DNA from 3 places in the Aminipila butyrica genome. Region 1 is predicted to be linked to each of the others. Evidence: riboswitches for the same ligand, from Rfam matches in the RefSeq annotation. Region 1 holds a riboswitch; each other region holds the start of a gene.

Region 1 (11,607 bases):
AAGAAGAGCTGGGTCAGCGGCTTTTGTCTATGGAGTCTCGGATTGAGATGCAGAAACTAAAGACGGGTCAGCTGGAACGAAAAGACTGGGAGGACATCAACCTGGGGCTGGATGCACTATCCAAGGCCAATATTTTTATCGACGACACGCCAGGTATTTCCATTATGGAAATGAAAAACAAATGTCGGCGGTTAAAGGCGGAGAAGGGTCTGGATATGATTGTTGTGGACTACCTCCAGCTGATGAATTATGAAGGAAGAAACGAAAGCAGGCAACAGGAAATTTCTGCGCTGTCAAGGTACTTGAAGCTTCTTGCGCGGGAAATGGACTGTCCTGTTATTTTGCTTTCTCAGCTTTCTCGAGCGCCGGAGCAGCGGACCGACCATCGTCCGATTCTTTCGGACTTGAGAGAATCCGGCTCTATTGAACAAGATGCCGACATCGTTCTGTTTTTATATCGAGATGATTATTACAATCCAGAAACCGATAAGCCCGGCGTCTGTGAAGTGATTATCGCCAAGCAGCGAAGCGGACCGACGGGAACGGTAGAGCTGACCTGGCTGGGCAAATATACAAGATTTGTGGACAAGAGCAATATTCGCTAAAGGAATCCGCTAAAGAAAAAGGAAATGGGAAAGACGACATGCAGAATATTTTTATAAAAAAGAAGGCGGGGGAGCTCTACCTGCTGGACACCAGCGTGGACAACGTCTTCATCAGTGAATATATGGCCGGAGCACCGGCAGATTTCGTAAAGGTCTATCTGTTTGCACTGATGTATGCAGAGGCCGGCCATTACATGGACAACGAGACTATTGCTAAGCAGCTGGCCATGGCTGACGAGGATATCCTCAAAGCTTGGTCCTATTGGGAAGCGATGGGCGTTATTGAAAAACATTTTGAAAATCCGAAAGATCGGTTTAATTATCAGGTAGAATTCCTTAATTTAAAGGAACTGTTATATGGAAAACAACCCTCAAAAGAAAAAGAGAAAAAAGAACGGCCAGATATGGCAGACCAGTTGGTTAACGTGGATATAAAGGCAATGTATAGCGCTATCGAAAAGATTACAGGACGTCTGCTAGGAGGCCAAGAGCCGGTGGCTATCCTATCTTGGATGGAGGAATACGGTGCTTCGCCAGAGATGATTACCTATGCGTACTCTTACTGTAAAGAGACTAGGAAAAAAGACGCTCATAATTATGTAGGCACGGTAGTCAAAGAATGGGCAGGGAAGAACCTGCGGACCAAAGAGGAAATTGAAGCGCACCTGCAAGAGGTGGACAATCGGCACTACCTATACAAGCGGGTAATGAAAGCCTTAGGGTTTAACCGAAATGCCACAGAGCAGGAGAAGCATTTGATGGATAGTTGGTTTGGAGACATGGATTACAAACTGGATAAGGTACTGGAGGCCTGTGGCAAGACCAGCGGTATCTCCAATCCAAACATCAACTATGTAAATAAAATACTTAAAAACTGGAAAGAGGAGAGCGGCGGCGGAGCATCCGGCGGCAAAACCCTGCAAAAATCAGACGGCAGCAAGGCGGCTATCAACGCCAGCACGGTATTCCGCTACTACGACATGATCCGGGAAAAAGCGGAAGCAGAAGTGACCACCAGACGGCAGCAGGTATATGAGCAGCTGCCAGAAATTCGACAAATTGATGAAGAGGTAAGAGAATTGGGATTGCGCCTTTCCAGAGTTATGGTCTCCGGGGCGGATAACGCCAAGGAGCAGCTGGAACGGTTCCGAGTGAAGATAGACGCTTTAGGTGAAGAAAAGGCCTTTAAGCTGACAGAAAACAATTTCCCTGTAGACTATATGGAAATCCGCTATAAATGCGGACAGTGTAAGGATACGGGAACAAATGATATGGGGGAACGTTGCAGCTGTTTTAATGAGCGGTTGAACGAAGCAGAAATATGGCAAAATTCTTCAAAGAAGATGTAAATAAATCAAAGAAAAAGAAACGCAGCGGAAAAAATAAACCCGGAGCATTGATTGCAGATTTGAACGATTTGGGCGGCGAGCACCAGGAGGGTTTTTTGAAGGGATTTCCTAAAACTCCAGCGGAGATTGCGGAAGAGGAAGAAGCCGCCAGGATTCAAGCGGAAGCAGAGGTTCGGGCTGCCCAAGAAAGCGCGAAGCGTCAGGAAGAGGAAAATCGCCGGGCCTTGTGGGAAGCAGAGCATCAAAAAGAGCAGAAGCAACGGAAGCCGGAATTTGCTCCCCAGCAGTCCTCGGAGATGCATCAGCCCTCGGAGCTTCCCAGTGGGGAGGTAAAGACGACTCAAGAGAAGCTGGAAACGAAAGGCTGGACTTTTCTGAACGGATTGCTGGAAGGGGCAGCCGGGGTTGAACGGAGCATTGGCCGATTTTTCTTGGCTTTTGTAGGGGCTTTTCAGCAGCTGGGGCGCTGCCTTCGTCAAGAAGTGGCGGATTCTTTTCATGCAGCAACAGACAGTGCAAAAGCGATAAAAGGTATGATTGGCAGAAGGATTCAAGCCTACTATAGAAACAATCCAGATAAACGGCAGCAGAGGCAGCGGAAAAACCGGCGGCATATGCGTCGATTCATTCAGTTGAGAAATACGTTGATGGCCAAGGAAAAGGCCGCATCTATGCGAATGGCAGGCTTCATCAATCGCATGGACAGAAAGAATGAGAAGCTGGCAGACAAGACTAACGTAGTCATGGCCAAGGGAAATCGAAAGTTTAACTTCCTGCGGGAATGGGCGGAGATTAACAAGCGGAAGCTACTATTGCATTTTGCTGTGCTCATCGTCATCGCACTGTGCGGAGTAGAAGTCTTTAGTTATTTTACCGCCTATGAATACGCCTATAACGGTCGGACACTGGGTACTGTCAAGAAACAGGAAGATGTGCTGAAAATCGTGGATATTGTCAGCGAGCAGCTGTCAAAGGAACACAATGCGGAAATTTATATCGACAAGGATTTGGACATTACTTTTAATCGGGTGACCTCCTTCCATCAAGATATTGATGACACAGAAGAAGTTCTGAAACGGCTGACCTACATGAAGAATATGAATGCTAAAGCTTATGCTATCTATGTAAATGATCTGCGGGTAGCCATTGTAGACAGCCGTAAAACGGCTAAGACTCTGTTAAATACCATTAAATCTACATACATGGTGAACAGCGGAGGCGTAGAGTATGAAACCGTAGGCTTTAAAGAGAAGATACAGCTCAAGCAGATTGATACGAAGCTGGGTCGGATTCAAAATGCTGATGTGGTTATGCAGAAGCTGATGACGGGAGCTGTCTCTAAACAGGTCCATACCGTAGTGCCAGGCGATACCCTGACGGGGATTGCCGCCGCCTACGGGATGGCCACCTCTGAATTGAAGGAGGCTAACCCAAACATCAATCCGGAAAAGCTGAACATTGGGCAAGAGATTATTCTGACCAAGCCAGCACCAATGGTCACTATCAAGACCGTAGAGGTAGCCACTTATCCGGAGGCTATCGCCTTTGAGACAGAATACAAGGATACCGATACTATGTATAAGGGGGAAAACAGTACCGAAGTTTCTGGTGTGGTTGGCACCCGCTCGGTGACCGCTCGAATCACCAGAGAAAATGGGGTTCAGACAGCAGCTACCATCCTTTCCTCGGAAGTTCTCTCTAATCCGACTACGGAAGTTGTTCTGCGGGGTACCAAGGTACGGCCATCTACGGTGGGAACGGGTAACTTGCGCTATCCGGTTTCCAGCTATCGGCTGAGTTCCAAATTTGGGCCACGGTGGGGGCGGATGCACTATGGCATCGACCTAGCTTGTCCAGTGGGGACGAAGGTCAGTGCGGCTGACGGAGGTACGGTCACGTACTCTGGTTACAGCGGGTCTTATGGCTATGTAGTGAAGATTAACCACGGCAACGGAATGCTCACCTTGTATGCACATTGCAGCAAGCTGCTGGTTAAAAAGGGTGATAAAGTGTATCAGGGCCAGCAGATTGCCTTATCAGGCAACACCGGCAGAAGCACTGGGCCGCACTGCCACTTCCAGGTGGAGATTAATGGCACACCGAAAAATCCACTGAACTATCTGTAGGAGGAAAGCTGAAATGAAGCAGACAAGCGTTATCGTCATCGGTATCGCAGGAGGCACAGGCAGCGGAAAGAGTACCCTGATTCAAAAGATTCAGGAGGAATTCTGCGACAATGTCACGGTGATTTCCCACGATTCCTATTACAAGGCCAGAAGTGACCGCTCTTTTGAGCAACGTGCCCAGCTAAACTACGATCATCCTGACGCTTTTGACACAGACCTGATGATTCAGCACATCAAGCAGCTGAAAAGCTGGGAAGACGCTTGGTGTCCGGTATACGATTTTACCATTTATGACCGGACGGCGGAACAGGTGCGGCTGAAGCCGACAAAGGTTATCGTGTCAGAGGGGATCCTTATCTTTGAAAACCGGGAGCTGCTGGATTTGTTGGATATCAAGGTTTTTGTGGATACAGACGCAGATGTGCGGATTATTCGCCGTATTCTCCGAGATGTAAAAGAGCGCGGACGGACGTTGGATTCCGTGGTAAATCAATATTTAACTACCGTAAAGCCCATGCACGAGCAGTTTGTAGAGCCCAGCAAGAAATACGCGGATATTATTATTCCTGAGGGCGGGTTTAACATGGTAGCCTTGCAGATGCTGAATCAGCGTATACATGCTTTGCTAGACGAAGAATAGAACAGACGAAAACTGCCCAAAGGGCCTAAACGGGTTGACAAAAAGGGCATAATAGAATAAATTAACAGTAAGAGCATTTACAGAAAACCTCAAACAGAGGGAAAAGCAAATGCAGACAAGCCCTGGTTTCTTTTTAAGAAAGACGGGGAGAAACGCAAGGAGGATAAGAACTTGGACAACAATGCACTATTTAAAATTGGATATGGTCTTTATGTTTTAACTGCTCGAGAGGGTGAGAAGGATAACGGTTGTATTGTCAATACAGTTATGCAGGTGACCAGCTCTCCGCTGGTTCTGGCCGTAGGTGTCAACAAGCAGAACTACACCCACGATATGATTATGCGGACAAAAGAGTTCAACGTATCGGTACTGGATGTAAATTCTAAGTTTTCTGTTTTTCAGAATTTTGGGTTTCAGTCCGGCAGAAATGCGGACAAGTTTGCAGACTTTAAATCAGTAGAGAGAACAGAAAATGGTATTTTATATATTAAAGAAAACACAAATGCCTATCTTTCAGGGAAGGTTTTAGAAGCTATCGATTTTGGTACTCACACGCTGTTTAAGGCAGAAGTAGCAGATGCGGAATGTTTCTCCAATGCGGAGACTCTGACGTACAGCTATTACCAGCAGCACGTTAAACCGGCAGCTAAACCGGTGGAAAAGTCGGGCTGGAGATGTAAGATTTGCGGATATGTATATGAAGGTGATCCGCTTCCAGAAGACTTCATCTGTCCGATTTGCAAGCACGGTGCGGTTGATTTTGAAAAGATATAACGGTAAAATTTCAAAAGAAAAGGAGAGAAAGACGATGGAATTAAAAGGATCAAAAACAGAGAAAAACTTGATGGCAGCTTTTTCAGGAGAATCAGAGGCCCGAAATAAGTATTCTTACTTCGCATCAAAGGCAAAGAAGGAAGGGTATGAGCAGATCGCCGCGATTTTCACTCAGACAGCCGACAATGAGAAAGAGCACGCAAAGCTTTGGTTTAAGGCTTTAGGCGCATTAAATGATACAAAGCAGAACCTGCTGTCCGCAGCAGAAGGGGAAAATTACGAGTGGACAGAAATGTACCAAGCTTTTGCCAAGGATGCAGATGAGGAAGGCTTTACCGCCCTGGCTGCACAGTTCAGAGCCGTAGCAGAAGTGGAGAAGCATCATGAAGAGCGGTATAGAGCACTATTGAGCAACGTAGAAAACAACGCAGTCTTTGAAAAGGCTGAAGAAAAGGTTTGGGAATGCCGGAACTGCGGGCATCTGCATGTAGGCAAGGAAGCTCCTGGTGTCTGTCCGGTTTGTAACCATCCACAGAGCTACTTTGAAGTGCGGAAGATTAACTACTAATTTTTAATACAAATGGCACTGGAGGATTACTCGTCTGGTGCCATTTTTCTGTTTCCGATAGCTAAGTGCTCGGTTCCAGACCAATTGTGCTATTTTAATTTTGAGGGGGATAATGGGGTGCTGAAAAAATATATAAATTTGAAAACAATTAGATTTATAATTTTTGTAACTTTTTTAATTATGCTGATAGGCGTACTAGGGTACAATGCTTGGATTTCCAATCAATTAATTGGTAATCATCATATTACGGCAGAAGAAATGCATGACCTTGAGTTCTGGAGGCACACCGCTAAACTTTTCCAGAACGCAGCACTTATATTTTTGGCCTTATATTATTTAGGTCTCAGGAAAGGGAAAGAAGGGTGGCTGACATCGATGCTGGATGGTACGAAGCAAGAAGGAATGATTAAATAAGAATTTTGCTGCCAGGGCCAAAGCCACTGGTGGAAGGAGCCAACCATGGAACTAAAACAATTGGAATACCTAGTTACTGCCGCAGAAGCGGGCAGCTTCAGCAGTGCTTCGGAGATTTTATACACGACCCCTTCCAATGTGAGTAAGGTCGTAAAAAAGCTGGAAAAAAGATTACAAATGACCCTCTTTACTAGGCGGGGGACAGGTGTGTGTCTAACTGCGGAGGGCGAGAAAGTCTATCGACACGCCTTAGAGATTATCAAGCGCATGGATCATATTGAAAGTGTCAACCGAGAGAAACGGTCACAATTTTTGTCGGTGTCCATGAATCCCAGCAACTATCTGTCTACCAGCTTTGCAGAGTTTTGTCAGCGGCAGGACCATAATATTATTTCCTTTCGGCTGCTGGAGGGCAGTGTGAACCAGGTTATCGGGGACGTGGAAAAAGACTTGTCAGAAATCGGGTTTATTTATGTGGCCGAAAAGCAAAAAATTGTCTTTGAGCATATCCTGAGGAGAAAGAAGCTGGAGTTTGTTCAGTTGCGGGAGGCAGAACTGTCCCTCGAGGTAGGAAAACAAAATCCCTTAGCGAAGGAAGAAATCATTACAGCCCAGCAGATTCAGGGGCTGCAATTTGTCAAACAGTATGAGGACTCTTATTCTAAGTTTCATCATCTGCAAAACACCATTCAGAATTTAGGTATTGTGAAGAATTTAGAACACGCGGTGACTACCAATAGTGATTATGCGTTGATTCGGCTGTTGGAAAACACGGACCGGGCTTATTTGACTTATCGGCTGAACGAGTCCTTGGAAGAAGCCTTTTCCATCAAGAGCATTCCAGTGACCTGTGCAGACGGCAAGATTTATCTGGGCTATGTAAAAAGAGAAAAAGAAGGCTTATCCTCTTTGGCAAAAGATTTTTTAGAACAGGTTTTTGTTGAAATGTGACGAAATGGAACGGAAAGGTGTGCCAAAGTGGATATGACACCTTATAGCAACTATGATAGAATAAACCATATAATTGAACAATAGAATAAAAAGCAAAGATGCAAGTTCCGCGAAGGAATAATAGAGAAATTGGTGAGAATCCAATACGAACCCGTCACTGTAATAGGGAGCTTTTTACAAGGGCCACTGGGAAACTGGGAAGGCGTAAAAGGTGATGAACTTAAGTCAGGAGAACTGCTTGTATGTAGTTGTGCAATTTTTTACGGCTGTTGAAAAGTGCTCAGAAGAGAGAAACATCCATTATATTATATTGGAATTTTTTGGCGACCGTATGATGCGGTCGCCTTTTTTCGTGGGCTGGCAGCAAGAAAAAGTTCGGTTAAAGCCCCATAGGGACTACGGCATGAGGTCTTTAAGACGGGAGAAAGATGAGGATGGATCATGAAACGAATAAGACTGAAAGATGAACTAAAAAATAAAAACACTAAAATCCAAGGTCTGTTGACTGTAGGCAGAGAAGACGTGTTGCTGCCAGTTACAGTAATCTGCGGAAAGGAAGAAGGTAAAACCGTTTTGGTGACCGGAGGTATTCACAATGCGGAATATGTAGGTATCCAAGCGGCCATTACCCTAGCAGAGGCCCTGGTGCCCGCGGAGATAACGGGCAGGATCGTCATTCTGCCGCTGGTGAATACCACAGGCTTTGAGCACCGAACCATGAGTTTGGTCTACGAGGATGGAAAAAACCTCAACCGAGAATTTCCAGGGAACCCTGATGGGACCTTGGCGCAGCAAATCTGTTACTTTATAGAAAAAGAAGTCTTTTCTGAGATTGATTATTACATAGACCTGCATTGTGGTGATGGGTTCGAAGCCCTAGCACCTTATGTGTATTGCCAGGGGAAGGCCAGTGAAGAAGTGTGCCGCATGTCGGAACAGATGGCCCGCCAGGTGCAAGTGCCTTATATCGTTCAGTCCCAGAGTGGCACGGGAGGCGCTTATAATTACGCTGGTGCCTTGGGCATCCCAGGTATCTTGCTGGAGCGGGGAAACATGGCTTGCTGGTCTCCGGAAGAGGTCGAAGCAGATGTGCAGGATGTGAAGCGGATTCTTCGGCTGCTGGAGGTTTTGCCAGAGGCGCAGGAAGCTTCGGAAACAGTGAAAAAGAATACTTCTCCAAAAGTGCTTATTACAGAGGCTATCTATCAGGGAGCAGAAAAGGCTGGTTGCTGGTATCCTCGGTTTAAGCCAGGACAAACAGCAGAAAAAGGTGAAATCCTGGGAGAAATTCGAGACTATTTTGGACAGGTACTGGAAGTCCATCGGGCAAGTGAGACCTGCGTTATTTTGTATCAGATTGGCAGCTTAACCGTTCAGAAGCAAGAGACGGTCATTGCCTACGGGAAAATCTGCGAGGAGCAGCTGGAACTGTTGACTAAGGCCCAGGAGGAAGATAGGTGAGCGGGAAACAGCTGAGGAACCGACTGGTAGAAATGCTCATCGTTCTAGCAGGCATCAGCTTTATCTCCTTCGGTCTTACTTATCTGGCTCCCGGAGATCCGGTGCGAAGCATGTTTGCAGCTACTGGCAGTATGCCTAGCTTGGAGGTCCTGGAAAAAACAAGAGAAGCGATGGGGTTGAATCAGCCGTTTTTAGTCCAATATTGGAATTGGCTAAGAGGCTGTCTCAGCGGAGATTTCGGCACATCTTATTCCATGAACAGGCCGGTGGCTGAGCTTCTGCTGAACCGGTTAGGGCCGACATTGCAGCTGGCTTTTGTTTCTCTGGCTATGATGGTGGCTGTAGCGGTACCTTTCGGCATGCTGGCGGCAGTGAAGCAGAATAAAATTACAGACTATCTAATCCGAAGCTGTACTTTTTTTGGCATCTCCATACCAAACTTCTGGGTTGGGCTGGTGCTGCTATATGTAGTAGCGGTAAAACTGAGATTGCTGTCGGTGGTATCTGCCGGGGGCGGTGCTGAGCGATTAATTCTGCCAGCAGTGACGTTGGCTTTCGCTATGGCGGCTAAGTATACCAGACAGGTGAGAGCCGCGGTGCTGGAAGAATTGAATCAGGATTACGTCATCGGCGCTCGAGCCAGAGGGCTGAAGGAGCATACGGTCTTATGGAAGCATGTGTTTCCCAATGCCCTGCTGCCGCTGGTTACTTTGTTGGGGCTGTCTCTGGGTTCCTTACTGGGCGGAACGGCAGTGGTGGAAGTGATTTTTTCTTATCAGGGACTGGGAAACTTAGCGGTTTCTGCTATCAAGGCTTATGACTACCCCTTGATTCAGGCCTACGTTTTATGGACGGCCTTGATATACATGGTGATTAACATATTAGTAGATATTTCTTATTCGTATTTGGACCCCAGGATTCGCAAGAGGAGCAGCATATGAGGAGAGCAGCGGTATTTATAAAAGAGCATAAGCAATTTTCCTTTCTGGCCTTCTTGGCATTGCTGCTCATCCTCATGGCGATACTTGCCCAGTACATAGCGCCTTTTAGTCCTTATGAATCCAATCTGACCAATGCTTTTAAGCCGCCCAACGAGGTAAATTGGCTGGGAACGGACAAGCTGGGTCGAGATATGTTGTCCCGTATCATCTACGGGCTAAGGGTCTCTTTGACGGCCTCTCTGGTGCTGGTGGTGGTCGTATTTGTTATCGGAACCATATTAGGTACGGTGGCGGGTTTTTACGGAGGAATTTTGGATGGAATCATTATGCGGATTTCCGATATGATGATTTCTTTTCCGGGTATGGTTTTGGCTATTGCGGTGGCAGGAATAGCCGGGGCCAGCGTCACCAACGCTATGGTCGCCTTAGCAGCAGTCAGCTGGACCAAGTATGCCAGGCTGGCTCGAAGTTTAGCTTTAAAGATTCGCCACAAGGACTATATTTATGCAGCTCAGCTGATGGGCACCAGAAATCTGGATATTTTGCGGCAGCACCTGATTCCAAATGCATTGCCAACGCTGATTGTCACCGGGGCGGCAGATATGGGAACGATGATTTTAGAACTGGCGGGACTATCCTTTCTGGGGTTTGGAGCACAGCCTCCTTTGGCAGAATGGGGTCTTATGCTCAACGAAGGACGGGCGTACATGTTTGATTGTCCGTGGCTGATGATTTTTCCCGGCATAGCGATTTGTGCTGTAGTGGTCGTGTTTAATTTATTGGGAGACTGTCTGCGGGATATCTTAGACCCAAGGCAGCTATAACGTTTTAATAAAATAGGAGGATTTAGATGAATTTTAGAAAGAAAATTGCGGCTTGTCTATTGGTAGTACTGGTAGCAGGGGCGCTGTTGAGCGGATGTGGAGCGGGAAGCTCTACAGGAGATGAAAAGGTCCTGAATTTTGGCTGTACCAACTTTTCCGATTCCTTAGACCCATCCACCATGACCAACGCGGCGTGGTGTGTATCCAGATACAGCATTGGTGAAGGTCTATACCGCTTTGACGAAGAAATGAATGCGCAACCGTACTTAGCAGAGAAGTATACCGTAGATGATAGTAATCGAGTTTGGACTTTTAAAATAAAAGATGGAATTAAGTTCTCGAATGGTAAGGATGTAACCGCTACTGCTGTGGCAGACTCTATTCAATACATGTATGATCAGGAAAAGAGCGGAAAGGGAAACTCTACGCCATCTGTATACATGCAGATTGAGTCTATGACGGCAGATGATGATTCCAATGAAGTAAAAATTGTTACCGCTAAACCTTATGCCGATTTGTGTGCCGTGTTGGCTCACCCATACTTTTCTATCTTGGATGTAAAAGCCGGCACGGATTTGTCCAATGAACCAATTGGTACGGGTCCTTACGCCATTGAGAAGTATGATGCTGGCGTATCCATTGCCATGACAGCTAACCCTTACTATTGGAATGGAACCGTTCCTTACGATAAGGTAAATGTAATCTTTATCGATGACAGCTCCACCAAGGCCATGGCTCTCCAGAGCGGTGACGTGGATGTAGTAGAGAATATTGTTACTTCCAGTGACTTGGATAAGCTAAGAAAATCTAAGGATTTTAATGTTTCGGAAACCATTGGTATGCGAATTGGTTTTTCCTATATGAATCAGAAGGGTGTTTTAGCAGATGACAGCCTGCGGAAAGCTGTGCTTCTAGCCTTGGATGATGAGACCATGTGCGATGTAACCGTAGGCG
Region 2 (11,607 bases), 1.5 Mb from region 1:
TGGAACGGGTGTTGAAGCTCTGTCGGCTGGAACAGCTTCGCACCCGACATCCTTATGACTTGTCAGGGGGAGAACAACAGCGAGCAGCTTTAGCCAAGGTTCTGCTTTTAGAACCGCAGATTCTGCTGCTGGATGAACCGACTAAGGGGCTGGATGCCGAGTTTAAGGAACTTTTCGCCGAGATTTTGCAGCGGCTGCTTCGCCAGGGTGTTTCCCTGGTCATGGTTAGCCACGACATCGAATTCTGTGCTAAATATGCCCATCGCTGCGCGATGTTTTTTGATGGAAATATTGTTACCGAGGATACGCCGCGGGCTTTCTTTTCTGGAAATAGTTTTTACACCACCGCAGCAAACCGTATGGCCCGTCAATTGCTGCCGGAGGCGGTGGCCGCTGAGGATGTCATCCTTGCCTGCGGTGGAAAGGTGCCCCCTGGACCACAATTGCCAGCAGAGGATTTGTATAGGCCGGATAAGGTGGTAGAGAAGGCAAACCAAGCCCCAAAAAGTCACAAGCTGCCTCTATGGCGGCGGATTTTAGCGGGAGCAGCGGGAATTTGCGCTTTGACTCTGGCCTATGTAGCGCTGCAAGGATCCCAGATAATCCAGCTGGAGCCCTTGGAACAGAGTATCTATTTTATCGCCTCTCTGGTGGTATTAGCGCTGGCCATTTCCCAGCGGAGCCAACAACCGATAGAGGTCATCCAGATTCAGAAAGAGAAGCGCAGGTTGTCCAAGCGGACAGTAGCCGCAGCAGTGATGATTCTGCTGGCCATTCCCCTGACCCTTTACGTGGGGGTATTCTACTTTGGTGATCGGAAATATTACTTTATTTCCTTATTGATCATCCTTGAAACTATGCTGCCTTTTGTCTTGGCTTTTGAGGGGCGCAAGCCTCAGGCCCGAGAGTTAATCATTCTGGCAGTGCTGTGTGCCTTGGGGGTGGCCGGAAGAGCTGCTTTTTTCATGTTGCCTCAGTTTAAACCAGTGGCAGCCATGGTAATCATCGCCGGCGTAGCTTTCGGCGGGGAGGCTGGGTTTTTGGTAGGTGCTATCACCATGTTAACCTCCAATATGTTGTATGGACAAGGGCCTTGGACGCCATGGCAGATGTTTGCTATGGGGGTGATCGGATTTTTAGCGGGGATATTGTTCCGCAAAGGCCTGCTGCTCAGAGGCCGCTTACCGCTGTGCGTATTTGGCGGCCTAGCCGTGTTAGTGATTTATGGCGGCCTGATGAATCCTGCCACGGTGCTGACCTACAACGCCAATCCCACCTGGCCAATGTTCGTCGCAGCCTATGTTCTGGGACTTCCCTTTGATTTAGTCCACGCAGCGGCTACGGTCATCTTCCTGTGGTTCATGTCCCAGTCTATGCTGGAAAAGCTGGACCGCATTAAAGTAAAATACGGTTTGATGGACCAGTGAATCTTGTTATAAGTCGTATGAGCAGGATTTATTTGAAAATATACCTTGAAAGGAACTGGCGTGTGTGATATGATGAATGAAGTAAATTTATATCACTTCCATGTTTCAGTATTGCCCAAAGGCAATATCTGACTAAGAGGGAATCTGGTGAAATTCCAGAATGGACCCGCCACTGTGAGTGAGGAGTTTCTTCTAAGATTTACCCTTGAAAAGAGGGTGATAGCCACTGAGCGTTAGCTTGGGAAGGCGAGAAGAAATGAGGATACACGAGTCAGGAGACCTGCATGAGAAGCACGCCGATCCACGGGTAACATGGACTGTCGGCAGACAATAAGGAAAAACAGTAAAACGGACTGCGATTTTTTGTCGCAGTTTTTTTGTTTATAAGGCGGGGCTATTTATACAACGGATCGGGAGGTCGCACATGAACATTTTTGAAAACAAGATCTTTAAAGTAGAAGACGAGCACTTGTATTTTGACGGCAGGGATCTGACAAAGCTATCTGAAGTCTATGGGTCGCCCCTGTACATCTTTTCTGAACGAGAGTTGCGCAAGAACGTAAATGAAGTCATCGTAGCTTTTCGCACCGCATATGCTAAAACAAGCATTCACTATGCAGCCCAATGCGAATCTACCTTGGCGAATCTACAGGTCATTCGAGATGCGGGTTGTAATTTGCAGGTTAATTCGGGCGGAGAGTTGTTTAAAGGCCTACAGGCTGGTTTTGAAGGACGGCAAATTATTTTTACGGGTGCCTGCAAGACGGCAACAGAGCTGGAGCTGGCCATCCGCAGCTGTGTGAAGGCTATTAATGTGGATTCTATCTATGAGCTGACTAGGATTGCCGAGATTGCGCAAGAGTTGGATATGCCGGTTAATATCGCCCTGATGGTAGCGCCGGATTCTTCTTATTATGGTCAGGATTCACGAGGGGAGAACATCCCAGAAAGTGAATTTGGCATTACTTTTGAACAGTTGAGGACTGCTATCCGCATGTCTCAGAAGAACAAGCAGCATATCCGGCTGCGGGGCTACCACTTACAGCTGCAAAAGGGACTGGATAAGCCAGAGGATGCTCGTGGAGCCTTTGCTGCTATGCTGGAAACGGCGGTGAAGATGTATCAGCTCACCGGCTTCATTCCTCGTACGCTGAACTTGGGAGGCGGCATGTCACCAGAAGATTTAGAAGAAATTGCCTGTAAGGTGGCAGAGGAACTGAGCATGGAAAAAGTAAAGACGTGGGCGGGAGACCCTCTGCAAGATTTCTTTCAGGGAGTGGAGTTGATTATTGAGCCAGGTAAAAAGATTGCCGCTTCTGCGGGTATTTTACTCACCAGTGTGGTCAATGAGAAGTATCGGAAAAATCTCAACGAAAACTGGCTGGTTCTGGATGAAGGCTTTGAAGGCATGGGGAGCGGACGACCGCAGAAGAAGAGGCTGGAACACGGTCAGCTGCTGTGTGCTAATAAAATCACTGAAAAGCATGGCATGCCGTACCGAATCAGCGGCTTGGCGGCTGAAACCTCCGGGGGTGCCTGGCTGCCTAACAGTATGACAGCGGGAGATTTGGTAGCTTTTATGGATGCGGGCGCCTATAATAACTCCTGTCTGCCTTCCTTCAATGGCAGGCCGCGGCCAGGAGTGGTCATGATCAAAAAGAACGATACGGTGAAAGAGATTAAACGGCCTCAGAGGTATGAGGATTTGCTAGAGGGGGAAGAGCCCTTTCGGGAACCACTGAATCTCTGTGTCATATGAGATGAATCCCAGCCTCTTTGGGGGCTGGGATAAAATTTTCTGAAACCTCTGAAATAAATGAATATAAAATACATCATTTTGCCATGGGTTTTTCTATTGACACCTGCCGGTATGCATGGTATTATACTAAAGATTTAGGCGCGACAGAACGAGACAAAACTCGTTTGGTGGTGAAAAATGGTGTTTAGGAAGGAGCGATACATATGCTGATGTCTTATGAGAGGTACGTGAAAGAAAACGAGGTTTTTGCCCTCCCGGCAGAAAATGAGGCGGAGTATCCTTCGGTTTTTGAATTGATTTGTTTGTTGCCATTGTCTGGAAAATCTGTTCAATTAGAGACACCATCATCCTCTGATGATTGTATTATTTAATCTTCCAATATTGGAAGATTTTTTTTTGCGCATTTATACTCTTTTGAAGAAAGAATAAGTGCATGTGGAAAGGAGACTTGAATGATGTTAAAAGGTAGAGATTTGTTGGAACCCATGGACTTCTCTATAAAAGAGCTGGAAGATATGTTTGATTTAGCTGATCGGATTATAGAGGACCCTGCCAAGTATGTTCATGCCTGTGACGGCAAGCTGTTGGCCACGTTGTTTTACGAACCCAGCACCAGGACGCGTTTCAGCTTTGAGGCGGCTATGCTTCGGCTGGGCGGTCAGGTTATTGGCTTTTCTGAGCCAAACTCCAGCTCTGTAGCCAAAGGAGAGAGCATTGCCGACACCATCAAGACGGTAGCCTGTTACGCTGATTTGGCGGTTATGAGACACCCGAAGGAGGGTGCCCCTAAAGTAGCTGCTCACAGTACAGAAATGCCAGTAATCAACGCTGGAGACGGAGGCCATCAGCATCCTACACAGACCTTGACAGATCTGCTAACTATCCGGCGGACCTTAAACGGATTTGATAACATTACTGTAGGCTGCTGCGGGGACTTAAAGTTTGGCCGAACGGTCCATTCCCTAATCAAGGCGCTTTCCAGATATAAAAACGTAAAATTCGTTCTCATCTCCCCAGAAGAACTGCGGATACCAGATTACGTGAGAAAAGAAATCTTGATGAAAAACGGCATTGAGTTTGAAGAAGTCCGCAGCTTTCAGGAAGCCCTGCCGAAGCTGGATGTGCTTTACATGACCAGAGTGCAGAAGGAACGGTTCTTCAATGAGGAAGATTACATCCGCTTAAAGGATACATATATCCTGGACAAGAGCAAGATGAAGCTGGCCAAGGAAAAGATGATTGTCCTCCATCCGCTGCCGCGAGTAAATGAAATTGCTGTAGAGGTGGACGAGGACCCGCGGGCCATGTACTTTGTGCAGGCCAAAAACGGCATGTTTGTCCGCATGGCTCTGATTATGAGCTTGCTTGGAATAGAAGGTTAAGGAGGAGAATTATGTTAGTAAACAGTATCGAAAAAGGAATCGTTATCGACCACATCACTGCCGGTCTGGGCGCCAAAATTCTGGAATATCTGGATATCGATTTGGCTAACAACACCGTAGCCTTTATTATGAACGCCAGCAGCAAGAAACATGGGAAAAAAGATATTGTCAAGATTCAAAATGTAATTGACGTAAATTTAGATGTGCTGGGTCTTATTGAGCCCAACGCCACAGTAAATATCATTGAAAACGGACAGATTATCAAGAAGATTGAGTTGCAGGTGCCAGAGCGGGTAACCAACGTAATTAAGTGCAAAAACCCGCGCTGTGTTACTTCGGTGGAGATCAACGCCCCGCACATCTTCCACCTAATCGATGCCGAGAATCGAGAATATCGGTGTGAATACTGCGATGAGATTGTCTGCATGAAAGGAGATTATTAAGCTATGAGAATTCTGGTAAAGAACGGGCTAATCCTGGACCCGGATTCTGGTTTAGAAGCAGCAGGAGATCTTTACGTAGAAGGACAGCAGATTGTTTGTATAAAGACGGGTGGAGAAACACGAGGCAGGCTGCCGGCCTGGGCCGAGCAGATACCAGCCCAGAATGGGGAAGAGACGGTGAAGGAAATCGATGCTACAGGCAAGTGGGTGGTTCCTGGTCTCATCGACCTCCATGTCCATTTGAGAGAGCCTGGGCAGGAATATAAAGAAGATATTTTTACAGGCTGTCAGGCCGCAGCCAAAGGTGGTGTTACCACCGTGTGCTGCATGCCCAACACCAAGCCTATCATCGACAGCCCAGAGGTGGTGACCTACATTGACGATAAAGCCAAGACAGCTTGTGGGGTTAATGTGCTGTCTGTAGGCAGCATTACCAGGGGCCAGAAGGGGCAGGAACTGGCAGACCTCCAGGGGATGGTTGCTGCGCAGACCCGCTGCAAGAATCTGATCGGCAAGGGCATTTGTGCCATCAGCGAAGATGGCCGCTCTGTCATGGATGCAGCCACCATGCTCCAAGGCATTCGGGCTGGAAAGGCGCTGGGCCTTCTGGTTTTTTCCCACACAGAGGATGACAGCTTGGCAGGGACTTCCATCGGGGAGGAGCTGATTGTGGCCAGAGACATTATGTTGGCCAAAGAAGCGGACAGCCCCATTCACTTATGCCACATCAGTACGGAAGGCAGTTTAGAGATTATCCGCCGGGCCAAGGCAGATGGGATTCCGGTTACGGCGGAAACAGCTCCCCACTACTTTCTGCTGGATAAAAGCAGCATCGGCAGGGACGGAAATCGAAAGATGAATCCCCCTCTCCGGCGAAAGGAAGACGTAGAGGCGGTCAAACGAGCGTTGCAGGATGGAACTCTGGATGTTATAGCGACGGATCACGCTCCCCACAGCCGGGAAGAAAAAGACTGTGGGTATGAGCAGGCCATGAACGGCGTAGTGGGACTGGAGACTTCCTTTGCGGTAAGCTATACTGTTCTGGTTCAGGGCGGTGTCTTGACGCCATTGGATTTAGTTGATAGAATGAGCTGTAAGCCGGCTGAAATCCTGGGATTGGACAGAGGCAGCCTGGGCGTGGGCAAGATAGCAGACCTGGCCATTATCGACGTGAATCAGCAATGGGAGATTCGGGAGGAAGAGTTTGCCTCCAAGGGAAGAAATACACCCTTTGCTGGGATGAAAGTCTACGGCAAGGTTACCCACACAATAGTAAACGGAACAATCATTTATGCGGCTGAGTAGCCGCATAAATTTTAGGCGAACAGCAGCTGCTGTATGCAGAAAGAAGGAGGTACGCGATGATCGATTCACTACTTAAAAAGATTGATGAACTAAATAACCCTACCGTGGTAGGTCTGGACCCTACTCTGGAGATGATGCCAGGCTCCTTGAAGGCGAACTTGTTTGAACAGTATGGAAAGACACCAGAAGCAGTGGGCCGTATATTCACCGCCTTTAATAAGGAAATTATCGACAGTGTGGCAGATATTGTGCCTGCCGTTAAGCCGCAGATAGCCATGTACGAAAAGTACGGCCTGGAAGGGCTTAAGGCCTATGCCGACACCATTCGTTATGCAGCAGAAAAGGGCTTGATTGTCATCGGTGATATCAAGAGAGGAGATATTTCTTCCACGGCGGCGGCGTATGCGGCCCACATCGGCGGCACCGATATCGAAGGGGAAGAATTTGACCTTTGGCAGGAAGATTGGATTACGGTTAACCCATACCTGGGAGTGGACGGCATTCAACCTTTTATAGATGCCTGCAACAAAAAGGACCGGGGCATATTTGTGCTGGTGAAAACCAGCAATCCATCCAGCAGTCAGCTCCAGGATATCGTGGTTGACGGACATACCATCTATGAGCGGGTAGCGGAACTGGTGGAGGAATGGGGCCGGCAGTCTATGGGAACGTTAGGATACAGTCGTATCGGTGCTGTGGTAGGGGCCACCCACAAAGAACAGGGAGAGAAGCTGAGAAAGCTGATGCCACAGACCTTCTTCTTAGTGCCGGGCTATGGGGCTCAGGGAGGCACTGGAGCCGATTTGCGGGGATTCTTTGATAAAGAGGGCAGAGGCTGTATTGTCAATTCCTCCAGAGGCATTACGGCGGCCTATAAAAAGGACAGCAGGTACGGAGACAAGGTAGGCGAGGCGGCCAGAGACGCTGCTTTGGCCATGAAGAACGACCTGAGATAGTATAATACAAGGTGGAGTAGTTATGAAGAAGATTATATGTGGAAAGGTGGCCTGCAATGAGGCCATCGCAAGGGATATATATAAAATGCAGATTCAATCCCCGGAACTTGGACAAGCCAAGCCGGGCCAGTTTGTCAATCTGTATCTGGCAGATAAAAGTATGTTGTTGCCCCGGCCCATCAGTATCTGTGATATAGAAGAAGGCTGTATGACTCTGGTATACAAGGTAGTGGGCAAGGGAACCAAGGCCCTATCGGCTTATAAGGAGCAAGATGATATTCGTGTCAGTACCCCTTTAGGGAATGGCTATTTTATAGAAGGAGAAGAGCTGGAACACCATACTTGCGACTATAGGGGAAAGAAAGTCGCCTTGGTAGGAGGCGGGATTGGCGTTCCGCCTATGGTGTTGCTGGCCAAACGGCTTCAGGAGCAAGGCGCGGAGGTTACTGCTGTGGTAGGCTTCCCCGAGGAGGCTTTTTTAATTCAGGAGCTGAAGGGCTTTTGTCAGTCGGTTCATATTGCTACTGACCGCGGGACGATTGGCTTTCATGGCAATGTGCTGGAGCTCATTCAGGAAAAAGAGATTTTGGCTCAGGAATATTTCGCCTGTGGGCCTAAGGTTATGCTGCGGGCCCTCAGTCAGTGGTGTCAGCAGCAACAGCTTTCCTGTCAGGTATCCCTGGAGGAGCGCATGGGTTGTGGCTATGGGGCTTGTGTAGGCTGCACCTGCAAGATTAAGGTCGTCACCGAGGCTGGTGTGGAAATTCAGCAGAAGGGCGTATGTAAACACGGGCCAGTGTTTTTTGGAGAGGAGGTGGCCTGGGATGCGTAAACTTGATTTGAGCGTGCAGTTTGCCGGTATTGAGATGAAAAATCCGGTGACGACGGCTTCGGGGACCTTTTCAGCAAGGGATAGCGGCCAGTTTTATGATATTGGACGGCTGGGTGCGGTGGTCACAAAAGGGGTGGCCAGTGAACCGTGGGCGGGCAATCCCACCCCACGAATTGGGGAGACTTACGGAGGCATGTTAAACGCAGTGGGGTTGCAAAATCCCGGTGCAGACGCCTTCATAGCGGATGAGCTGGCTTATTTAAAGCAGTTTTCTACGCCGGTCATCGCCAATGTAGCGGGACGGACGGCGGAGGAATACTGCCTGGCAGTGGAAAAGCTCAGTGAAACCGATGTGGCCATGTTGGAAATTAACATTTCCTGCCCGAATGTAAAAGAAGGCGGCATTGGCTTTGGCACAGATCCCCGGATGGCGGCAGAGATTACCCGAGCAGTCAAGAGCGTGAGCAAAAAACCCATCTTGGTTAAGCTGACCCCAAATGTAACAGATATTACAGAGATTGCCAAGGCGGTAGAGGCCGAAGGTGCCGATGGCATCTCTCTCATTAACACCTTGCTAGGGATGAAGATTGATGTACAGCGGAAAAAACCGGTGTTAGCTAACATCATGGGAGGCTTTTCCGGCCCAGCTATCAAGCCGGTGGCCGTGCGGATGGTCTATCAAGTACGGCGGGCGGTGCAGATTCCCATCATGGGTTTGGGGGGCATTATGACTGGTGAGGATGCAGCAGAATTTATTATGGCTGGGGCTGACGTGATTTCTGTCGGTACGGCGGCATTGGTGAATCCGACGGCGCCAGTGGATATTCTGGAGGAACTGGAAGCCTATATGGAGGAGCAGGGCTTTAAGACCATTGCGGACATTCGTCAGGCTTTTCAGGGATAGACAACCAGCATATCTAAAACAAGCGTATCGTTTCAGGTGAACGATACGCTTGTTCTAGTTTTCGTATAAGACAGCCATGTCACGTAGTCTGCGCTTCATCTCTGTGCGGATATGTAACGGCTCTACACACTCGCATTTATCGCCAAAACTGAAAAGAATATTGTAATAGTATTCGTTCTCTATGAAAGGAAAACGAACAAGGTAATGCTCTTCACCGTCTGGCGAAAAGTGTTCATAGGTGCAAAAATCAAGTACTCGGTCCATGATAGATTGATGAATACGAATTTTTATTTTTGTTTGCATCGTTGCTAACATATCAGTAAAATCTAACTGCGGTTTTTGATAATCTCGTGGTGTAAAAATTTCCTTTTGTATTTGTAGGTTTGATGTGCGGGATAATTTGAATAAGCGAAAATCATTTCTTTTATGGCAATACCCTTGCCAGTACCAATGACTATTTTTCAATACAAGCTGATACGGCTCAACTGTTCGGGCAGTTTTATTTCCATAGCGGTCTGCATATTCAAAGGTCAGCAGCTTGCTTTCCTGCAAAGCCGTCTTAAGGACTTCTAAATCTGATTGTAGGTTCCTGTTGCCCATCCACGGACTTAAATCTATATAAATTTGATTTGCTTTTAATTCAATGTCCTGCGCTTTATCAGCGGGGATAAAACTCTTGACTTTCGCCAGGGCGTTTACCAGTTCATCCCCTCGCATCATATTGGAAAGATTGGAAAGCCCCATCAAGATAGCGGAAAGGTCGGTAGTGGAAAAAACTTTTCTATCAATCTTGTATTTCTCCATGATTTCAAAGCCTCCGCCCACCCCCGATGTTGAGTGAACAGGAATACCTGCCATGTTGATCGCGTCCATGTCACGGTAGATTGTGCGGGGTGAAACTTCAAACATAGCTGCTAACTCCTGTGCGCCTATACGCTCTTTATCGAGGAGAATCATAATAATGCTAACAAGCCTGTCTACTTTCATCGGTAACCACCTTTCAAAATTTCTTTTTATTATTACGGATTATTGCCATACTGTTGTCAACAATTACATGATACAATAAAAAAGAAAACGAATCAATCTACCTATCAGGAGGCAACATGATGCAGAAAAAAGCTTTAGTAATAATTGATATTCAAAATGACATAACAAAGAATTACAAGGATATCATTGATAATATCAATAAAGCGATTGATTGGGCAGTTAATAATAATATTCATGTGATTTATATCAGGCATGAAAATTTGTCAGCTGGCACAAGGACTTTCAAACCCAATACACAGGGGGCTGAATTTGCTTCAGACCTAAAAATCGTCTCAAAAAATGTTTTTACAAAATATAAAGGAAATGCATTAAGCAGTGAAGGCTTTACAGATTTTATTAATAAAAATGAAATAGGTGATTTTTATATAGCAGGTGCGGACGCTGCTGCTTGTGTTAAATCAACCTGCTATAACTTATGCAAAGCAAATTATGGCGTTAATGTCCTATCAGATTGTATTACCAGTTATGATAAAAGGAAAATTGACGAAATGCTGGCCTATTACGAAAGCAAAGGAAGTAAAATCATTGGTTTAAAGGACCTCTTACTTAATCACATCGTTGAAGTATAGAGATATTAATGAATGCAGTTGAATCAGCCGATACCTGAAAAAAATGGCGTAGCTTTTAGGCTACGCCATACTTCGTTTTTGAGTCAGGCTTTGGTTCGGAAGAACAGATGTTTTACAGCGTTGCCGTCAAAGGGCATCAGCGGATAAAGATAGGAGGTTCCAGCCAGGGTTTTGGTAGTAGCTACGGAGATGAAGTCGATGATAGTGGCTACCACGGCACCGCCGATGGCACAAATGGAAATGGAGGAATCTCCCAGCAAACCTGCGGCAAAGGAGGTGGCTCCGAGGTGAGCGCCCAGCTGAACGCCTATGAGAATGAAGATGCGCATAAACTTAATGCCGTATCCCAGCTCAATGCTGGGCTGCGTAAAGCTAGCCAGCGCAACTACCGCCATACAGAGGATGGTCTGCGGAATGAACCACCCAGAGGTAATAGCCAGTTCGCCAAGGATGAGTGCTCCGATTACTGACAGGGACATACCTAGGGAGTCCGGCGTGTTTAGAGAGGCCAGTTTGAGGCCGTCTATGGCCAACTCCAATAGAATGAACTGCCAGAAGAGGGAAATCGCAAAGTCTCCTTGGGGGATAAAGAACTTTAGGGCATCGTATACGGGTACATAGGCCTGAGCAAACATAAGGTATAGTGGTGTGATAAAGATAATACCGATAAAATTGAAGGCCCGCAGCAGCCGGAAGTAGTTGCCTGTAATGGCGGGGAAATAGTAATCATCCACATCCTGAAGAAAGTCAAATATTCCTGTAGGCAGCAGAATTACTGTGGGGCTGGTGTCTACAACGATGGCAATCTTGCCCTCGGTCAGATGAGCGGCGGCTACATCGGGTCGCTGGGTGTAGCGAACTTTTGGATAGGGATTCAGCCAGCCTAAAAAGCTTTTCTGGCCTATTTCTTGGATGATGTGCTCGGTGATGGTCTGATCCCCTACGGATACGGCATCTATGGTAATGCTGTTCAGCTTATCGGC
Region 3 (6,503 bases), 1.5 Mb from region 1:
TGGTAGACGAGGTTTTAAAGGAGTACCAAGACAGCAACCAGCTGGAGGAAGTCTGCCGCCGGTACGGCTGCCAGGGAATCGAGGCCATTTGGGGCGGAGAAGACTGCGAATTTTCGCTAGACAGAAAATTGATTCGGGGCTGGCACCTGGCTTTTTTCTGTGACTGGGTGGATCTTTGGAACAACAATGAGATTCAGCTCATGCACAAGTTTAAATCAAAAAAAAGCTGGGAGATGTTTTACGGCGGACCGAACAGGGAGGCCTTGATTAAGCTTCTCAGCGAGGATTTGGACCGAGCACAGCAGTCGGGAGCCGAATACGTAGTCTTTCACGTGTCGGATGTCTCTGTAGAAGAAGTTTATACCTATCAATGGCTGCACAGCGATGAAGAGGTGGTGGATCGAACGGCAGAGTTGATTAATCTGCTGATGGACGGGAAAAAATATACGTTCAAGCTGCTTCTGGAAAATCTCCATTGGGCGGGCTTCACTTTTACCAAACCTGATATTACGAAGCGCATGCTAAAAAATATCCATTATCAGAACAAGGGTATTATGTTGGATTTGGGACACCTCATGTGTACGAACTTGGAGCTGCAGAGCCAGGAAGAGGCGATTGATTATATACATAAAATGCTTGATGAACACGGCATCCTCTGCCGATATATAAAAGGGGTGCATCTGCATCAGTCGGTAAGCGGAGAATATACGAAGGAGCACCTCTGTATTGTACCAAAGCTGCCGGAGGATTACTTGGAAAAGTTTGCGGTGTCTTATCAGCATATTTTAAATATTGACACCCATCAACCCGTTACACATCCGGGCATCCAGAGTCTCATAGAGCGAATTGCTCCAGAATATCTGGTTCATGAGCTGGCGTCTTCCGGCAGAGCTGACAAGGAAAGAGTCCTGAAGATTCAAACGGAGGCTTTGGGGTGGAAAGGATAAAAACATGAACTATAAGACGGAGCACATCAGCACCGAGATGGAAGTCTCAAAATATGTGAAAGAGTACGTCAACGTGGAGGAATTCTTGGAATACTGTAAGCAATGCAGCAGCTATGGCCAAAAGTGGACCTGCCCGCCCTTCGATTTTGACCCGATGGGGTATTGGAATCAGTTTCAGCGGATAGTACTCTTGGGAAGAAAGATCGTTTTTGACCAGCAGGATCAGCAGCAGTTGTCCAAGGAGGCGGCTAAAGAGGAGATGTATGATATCCTTGCGGCAGAGAAAAAGATCCTGTCGGAAGAACTCTATGAGATGGAAGAAAAGCTTGTTGACAGTGTCAGCCTGTCGGCGGGAAGCTGTTCTCTCTGCGGAGATCGCCTGATGGAGACCCACAGCTGCACTCGCAGTGTCTGTCCCGAAGGCAGTGCCAAAGAAAGCTGCCGCTATTATCATAAGCTGCGGTACAGCATTGAGGCTCTGGGGGGCGATGTGGGACGCACGTGCAGCAAGCTGCTGGGCGTGGACTTGGAATGGCTGGAGCCGGACAAGCTGCCCTCTTATTTTGTGCTGGTTTGCGGCTTGCTGAAAAAATAAGGGGAATAAGACACAAAAGAAAGAAGGGAACACAGACATGCAGAAGGAGAGCATAGCAGCACAATACATAGAGGAGTTTCAGAAGATTGTTTCCCAGGCTATCGCTTCGGGAAAGCTGGAGCACGATAAGGAAGGGCCAAAGGCTGAGCGAATTTTTGAATATTCGCAGATCAGCGCAGGAAGGGGCCGAATTGTTTATTCCAGTTTTTCTGACGAAGCGCTATGCCAAGTCTTAATCCAAAAAACCAAGGAGTTGGGCCATGTCCCGGCACAAAAAGAACTGTATTGGATTTATCGAATCTACATAAAAAAGCGTTTTGGCAACTGGCCCAAAGCCTTGATTGCCGCAGGCCTTTCCAAAAAGGCGGGCAAAGATGGGGACTCCTATGAGAAGGTGACCATGAAACGCCAGCAAGAAGAGGAAATGCTGGAGCACCTTCGGCAACTGGCCAACGATTTGGGCAGACCTCCTCACATGCATGAAATGTCGGAGGCCGCAGAATTGTTTCGATTTAAATACGACACCTGGGCTCAGCTTCTGGAAGCGGCGGGCATTGATAATAACTGGAAAAGCCAGGAACCGGTTTATAAGGTTTGTGATTTATTACCAGAGGAGTGGGAGCTGCTGGAGTCTATTTATGACACCGCCAATCGATTAGGCAGACCGCCTATGCGCATGGAAATTTCTCCAGAGGTCCGCAGCAGGTTGAAAAAGCGCTGTGGTACCTGGAGAAATATCCTTTATCAGATACATATGGAACCCATCCAAAAGCTGTGCCCTTTTCAGTCCACCTTTCTGGATGGACGAAGGAGCCGACAGATTAAACATAGTGAAATGCTGGAGGACAGCTTGTTTAAGCTGGTCAACCCAGATAAAGAGACTGTCCGTCAGTTGAACCTGCTTCGCAGGCAGGCAGTCAGCCTTCGCAGACCCCCTATTAAATCGGAAATCCCAAAGGAGGTATGGAAAAACCTGATGGCTCGCTGTGCCAACTATAGAAATATTCTCTATCAGATTGGCATGGAACCAGTGGACAAGGTGCAGGAAAAAGAGATTGAGAAAGCTAATCGGCGGACCCGGAAGTTTCAGCAGAAGCATAGTGCTCAGTATCAAGGTCTTTAGATTCATCGGCCTAGAGCAAGAAATTACAGGCTCGGACGCAAAATTTTGCAGGAGCGGCCCTATTTACAAAAAGCAGCTTTGATGATACAATATTTGATAAGAAATGAGGTTTTTTTAATCTCATCCAATTGAATAGGAATGCTTTTGTGTTTTCTTTCTGCTGGCTAAAGCAGAAGGATGTAATAGGGAATTGAGTGCAAGTCTCAAACGGTACCGCCGCTGTAAACATGGAACTCGTGTTTGGACCAAGTCAGCCACTGATGAAAATCGGGAAGGCAAACAGGAGTGATGGATTGAAAGGTCCTGGAAGTGTAAGTCAGAATATCTTCGCAAATGTTTGTTTTTTTGTCCCACGGATTATGGGAACAAAGGAGTTATGATCAGTACAGAAATACGGCTGTGACAAGGTTAAATTGTCACAGCTTTTTTTGTGTGCATGAGAAAAGGAAGGAGAAAAAAGAATGAAAAGAGAGCAACAGATGAGAAGAACAAGTCTGCTGATTACCCTAATCTTGGCGGTGGCCATGATTTTTGGCAGCCTACCGGTTTTTGCGGCAGATGCCCAGACGGTACAGGCGGCAATGAATGACACGGCAGCCTACATGTATAAGACAGTGAAAGAGCCTCAGGTGAGTTCTATCGGTGGAGAGTGGGCTGTGCTGGGATTGGCCAGAAGCGGCTATGATGTGCCGGATACATATTACAAGGACTATTACAACAGGGTGGTGGACTACGTGAAAGCCTGTAAGGGCGTACTCCACGACAAGAAGTATACCGAATATTCCCGAGTGACCGTGGCTCTTTCTGCCATTGGGGCAGATCCCACTAACGTAGGAGGTTACAATCTGTTGACTCCCCTGGGGGATTTCGACAAGACTATTTGGCAAGGCATCAATGGCCCTATTTGGGCCTTAATCGCTTTGGACAGTGGAAATTATCCAATGCCGGAAAACAAGGCGGCGGCTACTCAGGCCACCAGACAGATGTATATTGATGAGATTTTATCCCGTCAGCTGTCTGACGGCGGCTTTTCACTCTTCGGCGGCGCAGATGGTGCTACAGCCGAAAGTGAAGGATCTGATCCAGACATTACGGGCATGGCGCTCCAGGCTTTAGCCAAGTATCAGGATCAGCCTAAGGTCAAGGAGGTAACCCAAGAGGCCCTGAAATGCCTGTCTGCCATGCAGCGAAGTGATGGCGGGTTTTCCAGCTGGGGCACGGCGAACTCCGAAAGCTGTGTACAGGTTGTTGTCGCTTTGTGCGAATTAGGAATTGCCCAAGATGACAGCCGATTTGTGAAAAATGGACACACGGCTGTAGATAATCTATTAACGTTCTATCAGAAGGGCAAGGGTTTTCTGCACACAGCAGATGGCAGCGGCAGCAACCAAATGGCAGCAGAACAGGGATTTTACGGTCTAGTTGCTGTAGGCCGAGCTCAGCAAGGGAAGAATAGCCTTTATCGCATGAGCGATGCTTCATCCCCGGCTTCTACCACCGGAGAGACTAATGCAGAAACCACCGGACAGGGCCTGGCGAATAAACAGGCTGACGTGAAGAAGCAAAACGTAACACTGCCAGGCAAGACCTTTTCGGATATAGCTGGCCACAAGAACCAGTCGGCGATGGAAGCACTCAGTGCCAGAGCTATTATCAATGGCAAAACAGATGATAAGTTCATGCCTAACGACACCATGACCAGAGCTGAATTTTCTACTATTGTTGTTAAAGCACTGGGTTTAGAGCCAAAGAGCGGCAATAATTTCTCTGACGTAGATTCCACCTCATGGTATGCTCCTTATGTGGGAACTGCTTACCAGTATGGCATCGTCAAGGGTACCTCTGAGGACACATTCTCACCAAGCGGAACTATTACCAAGCAGGAAGCGGCTGTCATGGTAGAGCGGGCAGCCAAGCTGGCAGGCATAAGTAAGAACATGGATGCAGCGACTGTGCAAGATACGCTGGCGCAGTTTACAGACTACGTTACCGTAGCAGAATGGGCTAAATCCAGCATGGCTTTCTGTTATGATGCGGGCATTCTCTCTCAGGAGAAGATGGATATTCTGCCAAAGAACGCGATTAAGCGCTGTGAGGTTGCTGAGATGTTGTTTCAGATGCTCACCGCTGCAAAGTTGATGTAAAGGAGGTCAGTCATGAAACTCACAAAGGGTAAGCTGATCGCCGCAGGTGTTATCTGCGGGGCATTGGTGATCACCTATGTGGCAGGGGGCGGCTATGCAGTAAAGGATAGTACCCCCCTGTCAGCAACAAATTCGGTGACCGACTCAGCGGTGGCAGCGGTCTCTTCTCAGGAAGATTTCCTGACAGCCACTGGGGGAGCTGTGGTCGAAAACCCTAAAGATTCTGAGGCAAAAGACGGTAGTGGCAAGAGCAGTGCAGACGGCCAAGAAAAGGGAACGATGACTGCTGCACAGAAGGTGGCTCTGGCCCAGAGCATGGGCAGTGATGCCTCTTCCGCAGGAGTCAAAAAAGGATCTTCGGACTACTCTCAGTCTAAAGGGATGAGCTTAGATCCGGAAACAGGAAAGGACAAATATCTCACTGAACCAGTGCCAGAGGGAAAACCGGTGCCTGTGGAGCCACAAAATACGGTGATTTCAGATAAGAAACTCACCTGTACCCTTTCTGTTCGCTGTGATACCATCTTAGACAATATATCGGCGCTGGATCCGGAGAAGGTAGAGCTGGTCCCTACCAGCGGGGCTATTCTGGCTACGGCTACAGTAACCTTTTACGAAGGGGAAAGTGTTTTCAACGTGCTCCAGCGAGAAATGAAAAAAAATAAAATTCATATGGAATTTGTTAATACGCCGCTCTATAACAGTGCCTATATTGAAGGCATAAACAATCTCTATGAGTTCGATTGCGGGGAACTGTCTGGCTGGATGTACAAAGTCAACGACTGGTTTCCCAATTATGGATGCAGCCGTTATCAGCTGAAACAGGGAGATGTAATCGAATGGGTTTACACCTGTGACTTAGGTCGGGATGTGGGCGGCTATTATTCCACGGGAGGCTGATGCAGATGATAAACAGAGACACCTTTTCAAGTTATCATCCTCTGGTTAATTTTGTCTATTTCGGTTTAGTGCTAGCCTTCTCCATGATATTTGTCCATCCCGTGTGTCTGGGTATATCGTTAATTTGTGCCTTGACGTATGCTATCTATTTAAACGGGAAAAAGGCGGTGCGCTTTAGCTTGCTGTTCATGCTGCCGGTCTTTGTAATCACGGTTCTGATGAATCCGGCCTTTAACCACGAGGGAGGAACGATTCTTACATATTTGCCGAGCGGAAATCCCTTGACCCTGGAATCCATGGTCTATGGCATGGTGGCAGCCACCATGCTCATTGGGGTGATTTCCTGGTTTTCCTGCTACAACGCAGTTATGACCTCCGATAAATTTGTCTATCTGTTCGGCCGGGTAATCCCGGCCTTATCCCTTATTTTATCCATGGTGCTGCGCTTTGTGCCTCGGTTTAAGACACAGCTTCAGGTGGTGTCCAACGCGCAGCGGTGCATTGGCCGAGACATTTCCAGCGGAGGAGTCCTTCAGCGGGCCAGAAAAGGGCTGACCATCCTTTCTGTTATGGTAACCTGGTCTTTGGAAAATGCCATTGAGACGGCAGATTCTATGAAGAGCAGGGGGTATGGTTTGGAGGGGCGAACCGCTTTTTCCATTTATTCTATGGACAGGCGGGATGGCATAGCGCTGTTATTTCTCACAGTCTGTGGACTGTATATTATCGCAGGTGCCTTTGCCGGCGGTCTCTACTTTCGATATTTTCCCACAATAAAAGGGGTGAGCCCAGGT

What was found. Region 1 has a riboswitch for cobalamin ahead of Ami103574_RS01195 (M14 family metallopeptidase). Riboswitches for the same ligand answer to the same signal wherever they lie in the genome.
Region 2: another riboswitch for cobalamin. It lies ahead of Ami103574_RS10050 (diaminopimelate decarboxylase family protein); the one in region 1 lies ahead of Ami103574_RS01195 (M14 family metallopeptidase).
Region 3: another riboswitch for cobalamin. It lies ahead of Ami103574_RS10070 (S-layer homology domain-containing protein); the one in region 1 lies ahead of Ami103574_RS01195 (M14 family metallopeptidase).

The regions. Positions count from the first base shown of each region.
Region 1 is NZ_CP048649.1:251,119-262,725, forward strand. Features, by position in the region: gene dnaB (replicative DNA helicase) at 1-605, shown strand, start outside; gene Ami103574_RS01155 (DnaD domain protein) at 644-1,954, shown strand; gene Ami103574_RS15920 (peptidoglycan DD-metalloendopeptidase family protein) at 1,927-4,080, shown strand; gene udk (uridine kinase) at 4,094-4,720, shown strand; gene Ami103574_RS01170 (flavin reductase) at 4,892-5,494, shown strand; gene rbr (rubrerythrin) at 5,529-6,062, shown strand; gene Ami103574_RS01180 (hypothetical protein) at 6,180-6,476, shown strand; gene Ami103574_RS01185 (LysR family transcriptional regulator) at 6,522-7,427, shown strand; cobalamin riboswitch at 7,513-7,683, shown strand; gene Ami103574_RS01190 (hypothetical protein) at 7,639-7,872, shown strand; gene Ami103574_RS01195 (M14 family metallopeptidase) at 7,869-8,888, shown strand; gene nikB (nickel ABC transporter permease) at 8,885-9,829, shown strand; gene nikC (nickel transporter permease) at 9,826-10,653, shown strand; gene Ami103574_RS01210 (ABC transporter substrate-binding protein) at 10,680-11,607, shown strand, end outside.
Region 2 is NZ_CP048649.1:2,109,284-2,120,890, reverse strand. Features, by position in the region: gene Ami103574_RS10055 (ATP-binding cassette domain-containing protein) at 1-1,427, shown strand, start outside; cobalamin riboswitch at 1,511-1,729, shown strand; gene Ami103574_RS10050 (diaminopimelate decarboxylase family protein) at 1,852-3,186, shown strand; gene pyrB (aspartate carbamoyltransferase) at 3,642-4,568, shown strand; gene Ami103574_RS10040 (aspartate carbamoyltransferase regulatory subunit) at 4,580-5,011, shown strand; gene Ami103574_RS10035 (dihydroorotase) at 5,015-6,316, shown strand; gene pyrF (orotidine-5'-phosphate decarboxylase) at 6,373-7,272, shown strand; gene Ami103574_RS10025 (dihydroorotate dehydrogenase electron transfer subunit) at 7,295-8,104, shown strand; gene Ami103574_RS10020 (dihydroorotate dehydrogenase) at 8,097-9,008, shown strand; gene Ami103574_RS10015 (helix-turn-helix transcriptional regulator) at 9,063-9,995, opposite strand; gene Ami103574_RS10010 (cysteine hydrolase family protein) at 10,112-10,624, shown strand; gene Ami103574_RS10005 (spore germination protein) at 10,708-11,607, opposite strand, start outside.
Region 3 is NZ_CP048649.1:2,122,255-2,128,757, reverse strand. Features, by position in the region: gene Ami103574_RS10085 (sugar phosphate isomerase/epimerase family protein) at 1-947, shown strand, start outside; gene Ami103574_RS10080 (DUF2284 domain-containing protein) at 952-1,542, shown strand; gene Ami103574_RS10075 (homing endonuclease associated repeat-containing protein) at 1,580-2,665, shown strand; cobalamin riboswitch at 2,795-3,012, shown strand; gene Ami103574_RS10070 (S-layer homology domain-containing protein) at 3,127-4,809, shown strand; gene Ami103574_RS10065 (DUF4430 domain-containing protein) at 4,822-5,709, shown strand; gene Ami103574_RS10060 (energy-coupling factor transporter transmembrane component T) at 5,715-6,503, shown strand, end outside.